Regions from separate parts of the uncultured Bacillus sp. genome, predicted to be linked through region 1. Evidence: predicted binding sites of a transcription regulator. Region 1 holds the regulator's gene; the other holds the start of a gene.
The links. The regulator LexA, encoded in region 1, represses DNA repair genes until DNA is damaged. The targets are predictions, from matches to a motif close to CGAACATATGTTCG.

Region 1 (8,046 bases):
TCTGCCTCGTAATCCCCAGAAGCCACTAATTCTATCATGTGCTCCTTCATCATAAACGTCGCGTGGCCTTTTGCTTTCGGCAAAGCTAATCTATAAATATAATCCAGCTGCCTGTAATCCGTATTGTTTAAATTCATTTTTAACCGCTGATGCATATGTAAAATCGGGATTGGCTGTGTAATATATTGAATCTGTTTCTCTGTCATTTCATACTGCTGCTTTGTCAGGCTTGTCCAATGATAGTCTTGAAACAGCTCAAACATAACCGATTCCCGCCCGAAATAGTGATTGGCAAACTCCTCTTTTATCAGGTACGTATAGTAGTGACGTTCCATCTTTTCATCCCCTTTTCCAGCAGCATTTCATTTGCTCTCTATTATACAAAAGAAGAAAAGAAAGAATTGTCTATTACTGTTAAACAGCCAATACTATTTTTGTCGGATAAACAAGAAAAAGAGGATGATTTGACTCATCCTCTTTAAAAGACTTTTACTTATTGATTAATGCTTTAACTCGGTTCACTACGTTTGGAACTGAGAAGCCGTATTCATTGATGACGGTTTCGCCAGGAGCAGATGCACCGAATCGGTCTATGCCGAGCACGTCTCCTTCAAGCCCTGTGTATTTGCCCCATCCAAATGATGCGCCCATCTCAATCGCAAGGCGTTTTTTCACATCTGCAGGAAGGACAGTGTTTTTGTATTCAACAGATTGTTTATCGAAACGGTCCATTGAAGGCATGCTGACAACAGAAACATCGATATTTTCTTTTGCCAATTCAGCTTGTGCTTCAATCGCAAGACCTACTTCAGAGCCTGAAGCGATAAGAAGAGCGTCAGGTGTTTCGTTTTTAGATTTAGAAACGACATATGCACCTTTTTCTACTCCTGCCAATGCTTCTTCAGCTGTTTGGTCAATCGTAGGAAGGTTTTGGCGTGTCAATACTAGCGCTGTTGGCTGGTCAGTGCTTTGCACTGCAAGCTTCCATGCTGCCGCTGTCTCATTTCCATCTGCAGGACGGATCAAGGAAAGGTTAGGCATCGCACGGAGTGAAGCAAGCTGTTCAACAGGCTCGTGCGTCGGGCCATCTTCACCTACCGCAATACTGTCATGTGTGAAGACATAAGTGACAGGAAGACCCATTAACGCTGCAAGGCGAATCGCCGGACGCAGGTAATCAGAGAAGACAAAGAAAGTTCCGCCGAATACACGCAGTCCGCCATGGAGCGCCATACCATTTAAGGCTGCACCCATCGCAAATTCACGAACACCGAACCAGAAGTTTTTGCCTGAGTAATCAACCGCTGTAAAATCACCGGCATTTTTAATTGTCGTTTTGTTTGATCCCGCTAGGTCAGCAGATCCTCCGACAAAGAATGGAATTTTTTTCGCAAGTCCGTTGAGAACTTCACCGGAAGAGGCGCGGGATGCCAGGCTGCTTCCTTTTTCATAAACAGGAACCTCTTGATCCCAGTCCTTCGGAAGCTCTCCTTTGATTGCCAGCTCAAGCTGTTCAGCAAGTTCAGGATAAACTTCTTTATATTTAGCGAATTGAGCATTCCATTCTTGTTCTTTTTTCTCTCCTGATTCTTTAACCGCTGCAGCAAAATGCTCATATACTTCTGACGGTACGTAGAAATCTTCTTCATACGTCCACGCGTAAGCTTCTTTTGTTAACTTGCTTTCCTCTTTACCAAGCGGAGCACCGTGAACACCGGATGTGCCGGCACGGTTAGGTGAACCGAAACCGATTGTCGTTTTCACTTCAATTAATGTAGGTTTCTTTTCATTTTGGCGTGCTTTTTCGATAGCTGCTGTTAATTCTTCGATGTTGTTTCCATCCTCAACATAAAGAACTTCCCAATTCATTGCTTCAAAACGCTGTTTCGCGTTTTCAGAGAATGAACGGTCGAGATCTCCATCGAGAGAGATGTCATTAGAATCGTATAATACGATCAGACGGCCAAGCTGAAGATGGCCTGCGAGTGAAGCGGCTTCAGAAGAAATGCCTTCCATTAAATCACCATCACCGCAAATACTGTATGTATAATGATCGACTACGTTAAATGAATCGCGGTTGTATGTTTCCGCTAAATGGCGTTCAGCGATAGCCATTCCGACCGCCATGGCAATTCCTTGCCCGAGCGGACCAGTTGTCGCATCCACACCGGCAGTATGCCCGAATTCCGGATGTCCAGGTGTTTTGCTGCCCCACTGGCGGAATCCCTTAAGATCTTCGATGCTAAGATCAAATCCGCTTAAATGAAGCATGCTGTATAAAAGTGCTGACCCGTGTCCAGCAGATAAAACAAAACGGTCACGGTTAAACCAGCCAGGGTTTGCCGGACTAACGTTCATAAATTTTGTCCACAGCGTGTATGCCATTGGAGCGGCCCCCATTGGCATCCCTGGGTGACCAGAATTTGCTTTTTCAATAGCGTCTATTGAGAGTGTGCGAATGGTAGCAACTGATTTCTTTTCAATTGTATCCATAAAAATCCCCTTCCTTATGTGTTGTACCCTTACATCATAAATGTCTGACGACTTTTTCTCAACTGTTTCAGCTTAAATTCGAGAGAAACTTGTTGAATTTTGTCACATAAGAGTTTTGCTCATAGTATATGCAAAAGAGGAATACGATATTTCCGTATTCCTCTCATATTAGTGAAGTTTGTTATTTCTTTGTTCTTTTTTTAGCTTTTCTGGTGTTACATCATTGCCTTCTGGGTCAATGATTTTCACACTTTTTAACGTGTTTTTCATAGAAGAGCGAAAACCTTTCAAGTACTCTTGACGGAGCCTTTGCTGTTCGGCTTTTTCCTCTTCTGTCATAACGCCAGCTTTGGCTTTAGCAGCAAGTTCATTAATTCTGGCAATTTTAGCGTTTGAAATCATGTTAAACTCCTTTATTGCATTTTGTCTATATAGTACTAGATCAAAAAGAGTTTTACAACTGATTCACTCGGCTGTCTCATCATTCTCTATGTATTCCTGATACCGCCGGTGGACGGTCGCTTTAGACACATCATAGCCAAACCCTCTTAGCGTTGCCGCAATTTCTGCGAACGTCAGTTTATTCGCTCTTAGGCGGACGATCTCTGAGATTGGGACCTCTATTCTTTCTTTTCCGCTGTTTTCATGTTGGTTTTTCAGGTTTTTTTGCGGTTTAAAACCGTTTTTTACTGCACGCTTCATTCCCCGCTTGATTTTCATGTTGTGAATTTTTCGCTGATACTCTTCCACTATGCTGACGATCTCCAGCACCATCGAGTCAGCCTCCGATAACTCCAGTTCACCTCTGTGAGCCGTTGTATAGACTTGCACACCTTCTCTGTAGATACAATGGAGCAGGGCGATTTTTGCATTTCCCCGGCCGAGCCTAGTCTCATCCTGAACCAAAATAACATCGATTCCCGAATTCTTGATCTCATCAAGCAGCTCAAATACACCGTCCCGATCAATTTCATATCCGCTGGCTTTTTCAGAAATTACTTTGACGACTTCCATGCCGTTCTCGGCTGCAATGGCCGTTAGCTCCTCCATCTGCCGCTTTAATGATGTTTCCTGCTGTTCTTTATTTGTGCTTACGCGGGCATATATGAGTGCTTTCATTTTTTCTATCTTTCCTCTCTATCTTACAGTTGCCAATTCATATGCATCCTGATGCTTCTTTTTCAATGGAATCACCAACTCATCTCCCGGCTGGATATCAGACGTCTGCAGATGATTTTTATCAGCTACCCATTCAATAAAATCGTTTTTGTTTATCTTTTTTGTATCTGCTACCTGATCAGCAATTGACCAAAGTGTGTCGCCTTGCTGGACTTTTATTTTAGCATACTGATTAAGCTCCTGACCGCTGCTTGTATATGACAGCAAAAGGATAACCGCGCTCAAAATCACTGAGAATAGACCGACAAAAATAATAGATTCTTTACTCATGACCATAACCTCCAACAGGAATGTTTGTTCGCTTTTTTATAATTTCAGTATATACGAACAAACGTTTCTGTCAATTGTTTTTTCGAACCTATGTTTGTACTGTAAGGAAAATCATGCTATAATCTTCTTAAAATCGACGTTTTGAGGTGCGAAAAATGACGAAGCTATCAAAAAGGCAACTTGATATCCTCCGTTTTATTAAAGCAGAGGTTAAATCAAAAGGATATCCGCCTTCCGTGAGAGAAATCGGAGAGGCTGTTGGGCTTGCGTCCAGTTCAACTGTCCACGGCCATTTGGCCCGTTTGGAAACAAAAGGGCTGATCAGACGGGATCCGACAAAACCTAGAGCAATAGAAATACTTGATGAAGAAGTAGACATTCCGCAAAGTCAGGTCGTTAATGTACCGGTCATCGGGAAAGTCACGGCGGGATCTCCTATTACAGCAGTAGAAAATATTGAAGAATATTTTCCGCTTCCTGACCGTATGGTTCCTCCGGACGAGCATGTATTTATGCTGGAGATAATGGGAGACAGTATGATTGATGCTGGTATTCTCGATAAGGATTATGTCATCGTTAAACAGCAAAATATAGCGAACAACGGGGAAATTGTAGTTGCGATGACAGAAGATGATGAAGCTACGGTAAAACGTTTCTATAAAGAGGATACTCACATTCGCTTACAGCCTGAAAACCCAACGATGGAACCTATCATCTTGCAGAATGTCAGCATTCTAGGGAAAGTGATTGGCGTGTTCAGAACCGTCCATTAACCTATTGATCTATCAAATGCATGAAATAACCCCCTCTTCCTTTACGGAGAGGGGGTTTATTGTACAAAAAAGCAGGCTCGCCCTGACTTTTGGGTGCGAGCCTGAATAGGAGGAAAAAGAACATCATGTTTACACCATAATTATCCACCAAACAATTGTTGAAGTCAAGAAATTTTCTTTCCTTCAGGAAACTTTTATAAAAATATTGTCCGTTTAACACATTAGACGTTATCTCCTTAAAAATGTTTCATTTTCTTAGGTCGTGGAATGATGCAGCTTCATGTTATTTAAGGAGCGCGGCAATTGAAATTTAATGAAAATTTAGTACACAGTATAGTTGGTTCAACATTTCTAAAAAAACAGCTCACTTTTCTTGATCAACGTGAGCTTCAATCAAAATGTAAATACTGTATACCATAACTGCCCTTTACCCGAACACTTGTGCAGTTTTCTGAGTGTTCTTCTGCAAATATACGGTATCGGTGAAATGGATCGATAGAAACCTTATCCTGAGCACTAAAATCAAACCAGCTGCCGCTGAATTGCTTCGTGCTCAGTGTGGTATATTCTCCCGTAAGCCTCATTCGCTGAAGTTTAATCTCAACTGAACAAGTATTGGCTCCCAAGATCGTAAACTGATAGCCTAAAATATAGTCGATCGCCGGAACATCACTGATATTTTCCAGAACAAACGATTTTGTGCTGTCATTTAAAATAAAGTCTGTTTTGTGATCAAAATCTAAAGCTGACGCATGGGGACTGGCATTGCCAAAAAAACACATCAAAACTGCTGTTAAGCCTAAGATTTTTATTTTCAATCACATCCCTCCTTTACCATATTTTAACCTTACATAAGATTTATGTATATGTTCTGTGTAATATCAAGAGGTCGTTCAATCATAAAAATCCATATGTGTTTTATCCTGTTTATAATAACGAAGCCTGTCTTGAAGGGTTCCTGTATGAAATTCAAATTTGTGACCGTCTGGATCGGTAAAATAAATTGATTTTCGATCGCGTTCATCTCGTTCTCTGCCAGGCAGAATATTGACATGAAGCCTTTTTAATCTTGCTGACATTTCCTCAAACTCATGATCTTCAATAGTAAATGCAATATGGGTGTAAGACGCCATAATGTCATTTCTCGGAATGCCAGGTTCTTCATTAAGCGCAAGCCAGATGCCATTTAAATCAAAATATGCTGTTGTTTTTCCCTTAACCAGAAGCTTGGCATCAAACACTTTTTGATAAAAATCAATTGATGTATACAGATGAGAAACTGAAAATAATAAGTGATTGATTCCTTTTATCTTCACAAATCATTCCCCCTTGAAAGCTGATCATCCATATGTACGACTTTTTCCCAAAAAAGTTTCATGCAGTCAGCAAAAAATACCAGTGTAAACAACATCGGATTGTTTACAATAATGACTGTCGAATTGAATTACTTATGTTTTTGATAATTTGTTTACAGCTAAGGGTTTTCTTCAAAAATAACAATTTAGGTGGTCAAATGAAACATATCATTGCTCTTGCTTCAAAGGTTGCTTTCACTCTCGCCCTTTTATATGTGATTTTGGACAGAGTCTATCACGCGCCCTTTTTAAGTGTGATGTTTATTGCACTTTTCCTAGGTTTTGTTTCCTATCTATCCGGTGACATGCTCGTCCTTCCCCGCACAAACAATATTACAGCTTCATTAGCTGACTTTGGGCTTTCATTCGTTATTCTTTGGGTCTTTGTTTTAACCCAAACAAGAAATGATTTCCCACCGTTTGCAGCTGCTCTACTTTCCGCTGCCTGTCTTACTGTTTTTGAATACTTTTTTCATCGGTATCTGCTAAAAAATGTGCTGGATGAAACCTTCCGAAATGAACTGTCAGCCAGGGATAACACTCTACAGTATCAAACAGAAGCCGCAGATGAGCTGTTTCCTGACGTTACGAATGAGAAGCATGAGGAATAGGAGGCTTAGCGCCTCCTATTTTTCAGTAGCTATTATTGATAAAACGGGACATCACTTCTGTAAAATCATAAAACCTCTCATTTTGAGTAACAGATCTGCTTTTTAAAGAAAAAACGCCGAACAAAGATTTTCTAAAACCTGTGCTCATTTCTAACTGGATACTCAAACCTGTTTTTGATTTATTTGCGATGTTATTCGGACTTACGCCTGCATGCGGATGATCCATACCGAGCAATACAGCAGGAAAACCGGCATTTTGCAGTTTTTCAACTAAATCTGCCGCTCTTACGCGATCTGTACCGCCGACTTCGATCTGCTGATCTTCTTCTGCATATCCGTGCAATGAAATGACATATTCATGACTTCCCGTCATTTTCAGGGCCCGAGGCTCATCAAAATGCGTGCTCGTAAGATGCAGCACTGAGTTTCCTGACGATTTTAAGCCTTCAAATAAATACAACGAGTACTCTTTGCTGAGCTCTCTCGCTATTTCACTTGTCCCGCCTTCAATACCTCCTCCGTGAATGGCTAAAACAAGAAGAGGGCTGCCGGTTTCTTTCGTAACAATGCCGTAATCAGAAGGATCTTCATTGTTTTTTAATTCCTCAAAATTCTGATATACATCTTCAGCATATATTGAAGAAATCGGAGTAAATACCATAAAAATAAACAATATTTTTACAATTTTAAGAGTTGATGGAAAACGTTTGGCTATGTTACAATCAACATGCTTCAAGGAATGGAGCAAACGGCGGAGCAGGGATACTTTGGCCGGTTTCATCTACTCCGCCTCTAAGTCCAAATCAACAGGATGTCGGTTTCTTTGAGGCTTTAGCACGAATTTCTCGTCCTCCTTGTTAAATTTTTGTTAAATTCACAATATTATATACCATTAGCCCGGGCGCTGTTCTTCCCATTTCTGAATTTATAAAAGTAAATTGGCACCAACTGCCTTTTTCTCAATTCCCATATCAAACAAAAAAACGCACCTGCCCTTTGGCCTGTGCATTTTTATTTTCGTTTCATTCTTTGTTTCTTTTCTTTATTCAGTTTCATGATGTTTTTTTCAATTTTTCTTATTTTTCGCCTTTGCGGGATTGTTTTCACTTCATCATAAACAGCGATAAACCCGCTTAATGTCACTGTTGCAATGTAAAGGGCACGCTGTTTGATCATCCGGTCAGCGTGCGTATGATCACCCGCTTCTTTTTCCAGTCTTTCGGTTATGTCTTTATCAAACAGCTGATCGACATACACTTGTTTCATTCCCACTGTAAATCCCGCAGTCAGCCAAAGAATCAGAAAACAACTGATATAAAACATCATTAAACCTTCCTTTCCCATCTAGATGCGGCGCAGAATTGC
Region 2 (8,046 bases), on a different contig from region 1:
TAAAAGTAAATCGCGAAGCTCCGCGGCTCTTTCAAAGTCAAGCGCCTTGGCGGCTTCCTTCATTTCGTGCTCCATTTGTTCGACGACTTTTTGACGCTCTTTCTTCGTCATTTTCGACAGCTTCGGCGCAGCTTTTGTTTTATACTCCGCTTTGTCCTCAGCAGCCACAGTCGCACGAATCACGTCACGAATTTCTTTATTAATCGTTTGCGGCGTAATGCCGTGCTCTTCGTTAAACCGCTCCTGCTGCTCGCGACGGCGTTTCGTTTCATTAATGGCAATTTCCATAGACTTCGTCATTTTATCGGCGTACATGATGACACGGCCTTCCGCGTTCCTCGCCGCCCGTCCGATCGTCTGAATAAGCGAACGCTCCGAACGCAGGAAGCCTTCCTTATCCGCATCCAAAATCGCAACCAAGGATACTTCCGGAATATCAAGCCCCTCTCTCAGGAGGTTAATGCCAATGAGCACATCATGCTTGCCGAGACGCAAATCACGGATAATTTCGATCCGTTCAAGCGTCTTAATTTCTGAATGCAGATAATTAACTTTGATGCCGATTTCTTTTAAATAATCGGTCAGGTCCTCTGACATCTTCTTCGTCAAAGTCGTCACAAGCACCCGTTCATTCCGTTCAACTCTCGCTTGAATTTCACCGATTAAATCATCAATCTGTCCTTCAATCGGCCGCACGTCAATAAGCGGGTCAAGAAGCCCTGTCGGACGGATGATCTGCTCTATCATTTCATCTGTATGCTCAATCTCATATGGCCCTGGTGTTGCTGACACATAGACGATATTGTGCATATGCTTTTCAAATTCTTCAAAACGGAGCGGGCGGTTATCAAGCGCTGACGGAAGACGGAATCCGTGATCCACAAGCACCTGTTTTCTCGCCTGGTCTCCGTTAAACATGCCGCGCACCTGAGGAATCGTCACATGTGACTCATCCACCACAATCATAAAATCGTCAGGAAAATAATCGAGAAGCGTATACGGCGTTGAACCCGGCGGGCGAAGCGTCAAATGTCTTGAATAGTTCTCAATACCGGAGCAAAATCCCATTTCCCGCATCATTTCAAGATCATATCTCGTCCGCTGCTCTAAGCGCTGCGCTTCCAGAAGCTTGCCGTTTTCATGCATGACCTTCAGCTGCTCCTCAAGCTCTTTCTCGATATTTTGAATCGCTTTCTCCATTTTTTCGGCCCGCGTAACGAAGTGGGATGCCGGGAAAATCGCAATATGTTCACGGTCGCCTAAAATTTCTCCGGTCAGGGCGTCCACTTCCCTGATCCGTTCAATTTCATCTCCGAAAAACTCGACTCTTACACAGTGTTCATCACGGGATGCCGGGAAGATTTCCACTACATCTCCGCGCACACGAAATGTACCGCGCTGAAAGTCGATATCGTTGCGGGCATATTGGATGTCTACAAGCTTTCTGAGCAGCTCGTTGCGCTCAATTTCCATATCAGGCCGCAGTGACACGACCATTTCCCGGTATTCTTCAGGCGAACCGAGGCCATATATACAAGACACACTCGCAATAATAATGACATCTCTCCGTTCAAACAGAGACGATGTAGCGGAGTGTCTGAGTTTATCAATTTCATCATTAATGCTGGCATCTTTCTCTATAAATGTATCCGTTTGAGGCACATACGCCTCCGGCTGATAATAATCATAGTAGCTGACAAAATACTCGACAGCGTTGTTCGGAAAAAATTCCTTGAACTCACTGTAAAGCTGTCCGGCGAGGGTTTTGTTATGGGCAATCACGAGCGTCGGCTTATTGACTTCTTTAATCAAATTGGACACCGTAAATGTTTTGCCCGTTCCTGTCGCACCCAGCAGAGTCTGATGCTTCTTGCCCTCCTGAATTCCTTTTACAAGTTTTTCAATGGCTTTCGGCTGATCTCCCTGGGGCTGATATTTCGAGACTAACTCAAAGCGATCTTTCACAAAATAAGCCTCCGTTTCTTTAACGAAATCTTCCTATAGATATAGTAACACAATGGAATGGAAAATCACTAAAAATACGAACTAAAGTTCGGTGGTTTTTTATTTCCAGCCGTTTTCGTGTATAAAAAACCTGCTTTTAAAACGTAAAAGCAGGAATTCAGTCTTTATATTCATTATGTCCGATTTATTCTTCTTTTTTCTCAGCAACTTTTTTGGCCATATACAGTCCGCCAGCCACAAGAGACACAACATCCAATCCTACAATAAAATACGTTTCTGTATAGCCTTTTAAATAAGAGGCAAACAGCAATGCAGCTGTTAGAGCGATCGCCACATAATGATTAAAGGTGACTCTTGTAAAAAGAACAACAAGCATAAAAGGGAAAAACAATGCAAAAACGGCTTTTGTAATCAACAAAAACCCTCCTCAGGGATTCTTCATCTGATCTGATTATAGTAAAAAATGAAGAATCGGACAATCGTGCAATCGTTCCCTCTTACTACACCATACCCTTTTTCAGCCAAAATCAATCACCATATTTGCACTTTGGTTCCGGTCAATATAAACATCAATAGATCAATAATAGAATGAAATGATTTATAAGATAAACAAGCAGAGTTATATATTATGGTTGTCAGAATTGGCCAGTTCAAAACAAAAAAGAAGTTCGAGTTCGGAAATTTTAACAGCAGCTGTACTATCCGGTTTCCTTATGGCATCACAACCCGCTTTTGCAATCACAGGTTTAGCTGATAAAAGTTCAGCTCTCGAAGTTCTTCCCGTTAATCATTATAGATGGAAGCTCCAGACAGCTGCCTGAAGAGGGTTTCTTCGGAAAACAAAACAGCTGATCATGTTCTATCCGCTTCGTTTACTTTCCAAGCGGAAAAAACTACGATCTTGAAAAACAGTTTGTGACCCCTGAGAAGACAATCGCTATCCTAGCAGAAAATCATTGCCCAGGGGAAGGACTCCCTCTTCACCTCACTTCGATTAAGCCGAGAGAACGTGTGTATATGAGGCTGAAATCCCATGATGGCATCTACAGCACAACAAGCAACTATGATTTCACTTATTCCATTCAGAAATTGATCTCACTTTAAGGAGTGCCGCTGTTCCAATCAGCGGCACTTTTTTATGAATGCATGCCACTGCCAGAATCCGAGAATAAAAGAAAAATAGGCATACTGCACCAGTTCGGCCGCATTTTTCATGATAATCTAACTAACTTAACTATTCATTTTATTTAGGACTTTCTGAGTTTGACAGCATTTTCCTGAAAACCTACAATTGAATGATAGTGTTTACTATCATTTTTTGAACACTGGTTCCGTTATAAAGACTAGAGAGAAAACCAAAATGAAGGAAAGAGGGGTTTCAAATATGTATTCTGTATTATTTCGCCAAGCAGAAGAATCCAGCCAGCTTGCAGGAGCAAAAGGCATGAACTTGATTAAATTGACCAAACACGGTCTTCCTGTTCCGGACGGGTTTATTATTCAGACGAATGCGCTCGCCCGTTTTATGGAAGATAATCAGCTTCGTGAAACTAGCGAAAACATCGAAAGCGGGATCATCACCGGAACATTTTCTGAGAAACTGAAACATGAGCTGACAAGTTCCTTTTACAAGCTGAGAGAATCATACCGATCCGTTGCCGTGCGTTCTTCATCTGCCTCGGAAGATTTAGAAGGCGCTTCATTCGCGGGTCAATATGAAACCTACTTAAATATCAAAACAGAGGAAGAGTTTCTAACTAAAGTGAAAGAATGCTGGGCCTCATTTTTCTCAGGCCGAGTCAGCAGCTATAAGAAAAAAATGAATAACCAGATTGCAGAGCCGTTAATGGGAGTTGTCGTTCAGGGCCTGATCGATTCAGAGGTATCAGGTGTTATTTTCAGCCGTAATCCTGTTACCCATGATGATAGAGAGCTGTTAATCAGCGCCAGCTATGGTTTGGGGGAAGCTGTCGTGTCGGGAAGTGTCACCCCAGACACATTTATAGTCAATAAATCTTCGTTTGAGATTCAGAAAGAAATAGGTGCAAAGGAAATCTATATGGAGTCTGCAGCAGAAGGAATCACAGAAAAAGAAACGAGCGAAGATATGCGCAGCCGTTTTTGCCTTGCAGATGAACAAGTAATTGAACTGGCTGAAATCACGAAAAAAACCGAAGACCTGTACGGATATCCAGTCGATATAGAATTCGGAATCGCTGATCATCAAGTATACCTTCTGCAGGCCCGCCCGATTACCACCATTGATCAGGACAAAAAAGAGGCAGAAGAAGAACGGAGCTTCATGATTACAGACGCTGATATGAATGATTTCTGGCTCAACATGGAGTCAAATATTGAAGGCCCGGTGAGCCCGTTATTTTCATCCTTGATCGTACCGGCGTTGGAGTATGGCTTGAAGAGGAGCATGCAAAAGTTCCCGATTGGTGTAGTTGTTGAAGAAGTAAAACTTTATCGCGGACATATTTATTCCAAAAGCCAGGGCGGACAGCAGCAGCCTTCTGAAAACTGCGGCAAAGAGCTTTTTCCAATATTATCGGAGCGTATGTATGACATCATCAATCACACATACCTCCCATTTTATAGAACGCTTGACCAGCTCGCACAAACAGAGCATACCGCAGAAAGTGCACTGGATGCTTTTCAAAAACTGAAGGCTTTTTATCTCACGGCTTATGAGGAGCACTTCAATATCGTTTTTCCGCAAGTTCTTCTAACAAACAAATTGCAAGCGATGTACCAACATATTCAAGGAGAATCAGAAAACGCTCATTTTTACGAGATGCTGACAGGCAAAATGAACAAATCACTGGAAACAGACCGCCGCCTGTGGCTATTTTCTGTTGAAGTTCAGGAAAACCCGAATCTGCTGTCTATTTTTGAAAACACCAAGCCGGAACAGCTGCAGGAAAAAATGGAACAAACAGATGAGGGCAGACACTTCCTGAAGAACATCCATGAATTTTTACAGGAATACGGATGGCGATCTGTAAAGAGCCATGATCTGATTCAAGAGACCTGGGCAGAAAATCCGTATTATGCCCTTGCCAATATTCAAAATTATGTCCGCAATGGCTATCATTTTGACAATGAATTTCAGAAAACGAAAGAAAAACGAGAGAAATTATACAATGACTTCTTGGAAAACATAGAAGACCCCGATTTGCGTAAAGAATTTGACCGTTATTATAAATGGACGCTGAACGCTGCAAATATAAAGGATGATCATCACTTTTATATTGACGCCATGCTGGATGCCAAGGCGAGAGTCTTTTTGCTGAAGGTAGGTGAATTGCTGGCGGAAAACGGTGTCATTCAAAATCGTGAAGACCTTTGGTTCTTATATGATGATGAAGTGGAAAACGCGCTTCTTCACCCTGTATCCATGCAAGAAAAGGCTGAAAAACGCAGACAGACCTTTCACGAGTATGAACTTGCTCAAGCCCCTGCCTATCTCGGCACTCCAACAAAAGAACAGCTCAAAGCTGCAGAAGAAATTGTCGGCGCTGTGATAGAGGATGAAAAAAACACGGAGAATCATGTTTTTGGCATTGCGGCATCAAGCGGCATTGCAACAGGTCCGGTAAAAATCATTCGGGACGCCAGTGAATTTTCTCAATTCGAGCCTGGGGATGTCCTCGTTTGCAAAATGACCACACCGCTATGGACCAGCCTGTTTCAAGACGCAAAAGCAATTATTACAGACACAGGCGGCATTTTGTCTCACGCTGCGATTATTGCCCGCGAGTACGGCATTCCCGCCGTTCTCGGCACACGTACAGCAACAGAAAGACTTCGGAACGGAGACATCATCACTGTTGATGGAAGCAACGGCAAAATCACGGTTGTCAGCCGGGCTTGATGCGTCCTCCCTCTTTCTTATACAAGCGGGGCAGGTGTATACTTGTCCTGCCAGTATATTCGTGAGGTGAAACGTATTGAGACCGACAAACAAGAGAATCCTTGACGCTGCCATGCAGCTGCTCGTCAAAAAAGGATATCGCGCAACGACTACAAAAGAAATTGCAGAAAAAGCAAATGTAAGTGAAGCGACGATTTTCAGGAATTTTAAAAACAAACAGGGACTAGTCGAGGCTTTGCTTTCTCAGCATTCTCCAAACAGAAGCAGCATTCTGGAACAAACTGAAGGCGATTTGTACAAAGACCTGCTTCATATCGGAACCTGTCTCTTGGAGGAGCTGGAACATAGAAAAGATATTATTAAAATCAGCTTTCGTGAACCGGCCATGTTTCAAGACGTCATCAACCACGTAACAGAATATCCCCAATCTATGAAACAGCTATTGGTTGATTATCTCAAAACAATGGGCGAAAAAGGGGTTATTCAGACAGGAGATGAAGAGGAGCATGCCGACGTGTTTATGTCGATCATTTTCGGTTATTTTATTCACCGTCTCCATTTAGGAGACCGTGTGATTTCAATGCCCCAGGAAAAAATGCTGGAGCATAGCACAGCTCTATTTGTCAAAGGAATTTCGTGATGAACTCCTTGGCATAACAAAAAGGAGGATCCCAATGAGTTCAAGAAAAGAATGGGCGCTGATCGTCTCACTATTATTAGGGGCCATCCTGGTTCCCATTAACTCCACGATGATCGCGGTCGCGCTCTCATCTATATCCCATACGTATAACGAGTCCATCGCCAGCATCACTTGGGTGGTTACCGTTTATTTAATCGTGATGGCAGTCACACAGCCGATTGCCGGGAAACTCGGTGACATGTACGGCAATAAAACAATGTACTTATGGGGCGTCGGCCTTTTTCTAGTCGCTTCCTTAGGCTGCGCACTCTCACCGAGCCTGCTGCTGTTGATTGTCTTTCGGGCATTGCAGGCTGTCGGCGGCGCACTGCTTACGCCAAACAGCATTGCCATTATCCGTCACGTTGTTTCTGAAAAACGCCTTCCGAAGGTGTTTGGATTTTTTGGACTTGGGGCAGGACTTGGGGCAGCGCTCGGGCCTTTTATCGGCTCTATACTGATTGACAGCTTCAGCTGGCATTCGATTTTTTGGGTCAACATCCCATTTCTCGCCATAGCTTTATTTACGGCATTAACCATGTTCCCTCAATATAAAGAAAATAAATCTGACGCGCCGCTGGATATTATCGGCTCTCTCTTGCTTGCAGGCAGTATCGTTTCGATTATCCTGCTGACGAAAAATGAGGCTTCATGGGGCTATGCGCTATACAGTGTATTGATACTTCTATTTGTCCCGCTTTTTTTCAGAAGAGAAAAACGTACACAGCACCCAATCATTGATTTTACACTGTTTAAAAGCTCAACCTTTACAAATGCCAATCTATCAGTCTTATTAAGCAATCTGATGATGTATGCCGTCTTATTGATCATGCCGTTATTCATGGCGAGCCAATTTGGGCTTAATACGTCTAACAGCGGCATGGCGCTCTCTGTATTTTCGATATTCATGTCGGCCAGCAACTGGGTCGGCGCCCAGCTCCATCACAAATGGGGAGCAAAAAAAATCATTTTTCTATCATTTGCCATGATGGCTGGAGCGAATCTATTATTTTTGCTATTAAGCAGCTCACATTCTGTCTTGTTCCTCATGCTCTCTCTTATCCTGGGCGGGCTCGCGTCCGGGGTCGGTCTGACCAGCATGCAGGTGTCTTCCCTCGCCACAGTAGACCCCGGGATGTCAGGAGTGGCGTCAGGGATCTTTTCGACCTTCCGTTATTTCGGAAGCATCATTTCATCAGCCTTAATCGGCATGATTTCGGGATATCGCACCCTATTTATGATTCTCTTTGCTGTATCCATCATTGGCGTTTTTGTTTCATTAGGCATCAAATCTGATGAAACGGCACGGATGGAAAAAAACTCAGCATAACACAAAACAGCCCGGCACCACATCTTCTCGCGGTGCCGGGCTGTCTTTTATGATCCGGACAAAGCGGCTGCTTCGTCTTCACGGTCATCCTTTACGAAAAGGATACCCAATTCATGATGTTCTCCCTCATAAGACGCTCGCTGATCAAAACGAATTTCTCCATTCAAACCGATAATTTCAAGCTTCACATAT

Region 2: uvrB (excinuclease ABC subunit UvrB) is a predicted target of LexA. The motif match lies at 2,043-2,056, and genes of this name have one in related genera.

Annotation. Positions count from the first base shown of each region.
Region 1 covers NZ_CATYRA010000002.1:239,312-247,357, reverse strand. The annotation lists gene sirA (sporulation inhibitor of replication protein SirA) at 1-335, opposite strand, end outside; gene tkt (transketolase) at 490-2,493, opposite strand; gene Q5C82_RS04775 (DUF896 domain-containing protein) at 2,662-2,895, opposite strand; gene Q5C82_RS04770 (recombinase family protein) at 2,959-3,612, opposite strand; gene yneA (cell division suppressor protein YneA) at 3,631-3,948, opposite strand; gene lexA (transcriptional repressor LexA) at 4,098-4,715, shown strand; gene Q5C82_RS04755 (hypothetical protein) at 5,105-5,533, opposite strand; gene fosB (metallothiol transferase FosB) at 5,609-6,031, opposite strand; gene Q5C82_RS04745 (YndM family protein) at 6,229-6,681, shown strand; gene Q5C82_RS04740 (poly-gamma-glutamate hydrolase family protein) at 6,704-7,462, opposite strand; gene Q5C82_RS04735 (membrane protein) at 7,693-8,007, opposite strand.
Region 2 covers NZ_CATYRA010000001.1:128,178-136,223, forward strand. The annotation lists gene uvrB (excinuclease ABC subunit UvrB) at 1-1,965, opposite strand, end outside; gene Q5C82_RS00645 (CsbA family protein) at 2,150-2,380, opposite strand; gene Q5C82_RS00650 (PEP/pyruvate-binding domain-containing protein) at 3,350-5,845, shown strand; gene Q5C82_RS00655 (TetR/AcrR family transcriptional regulator) at 5,922-6,485, shown strand; gene Q5C82_RS00660 (MFS transporter) at 6,520-7,854, shown strand; gene minJ (cell division topological determinant MinJ) at 7,902-8,046, opposite strand, start outside.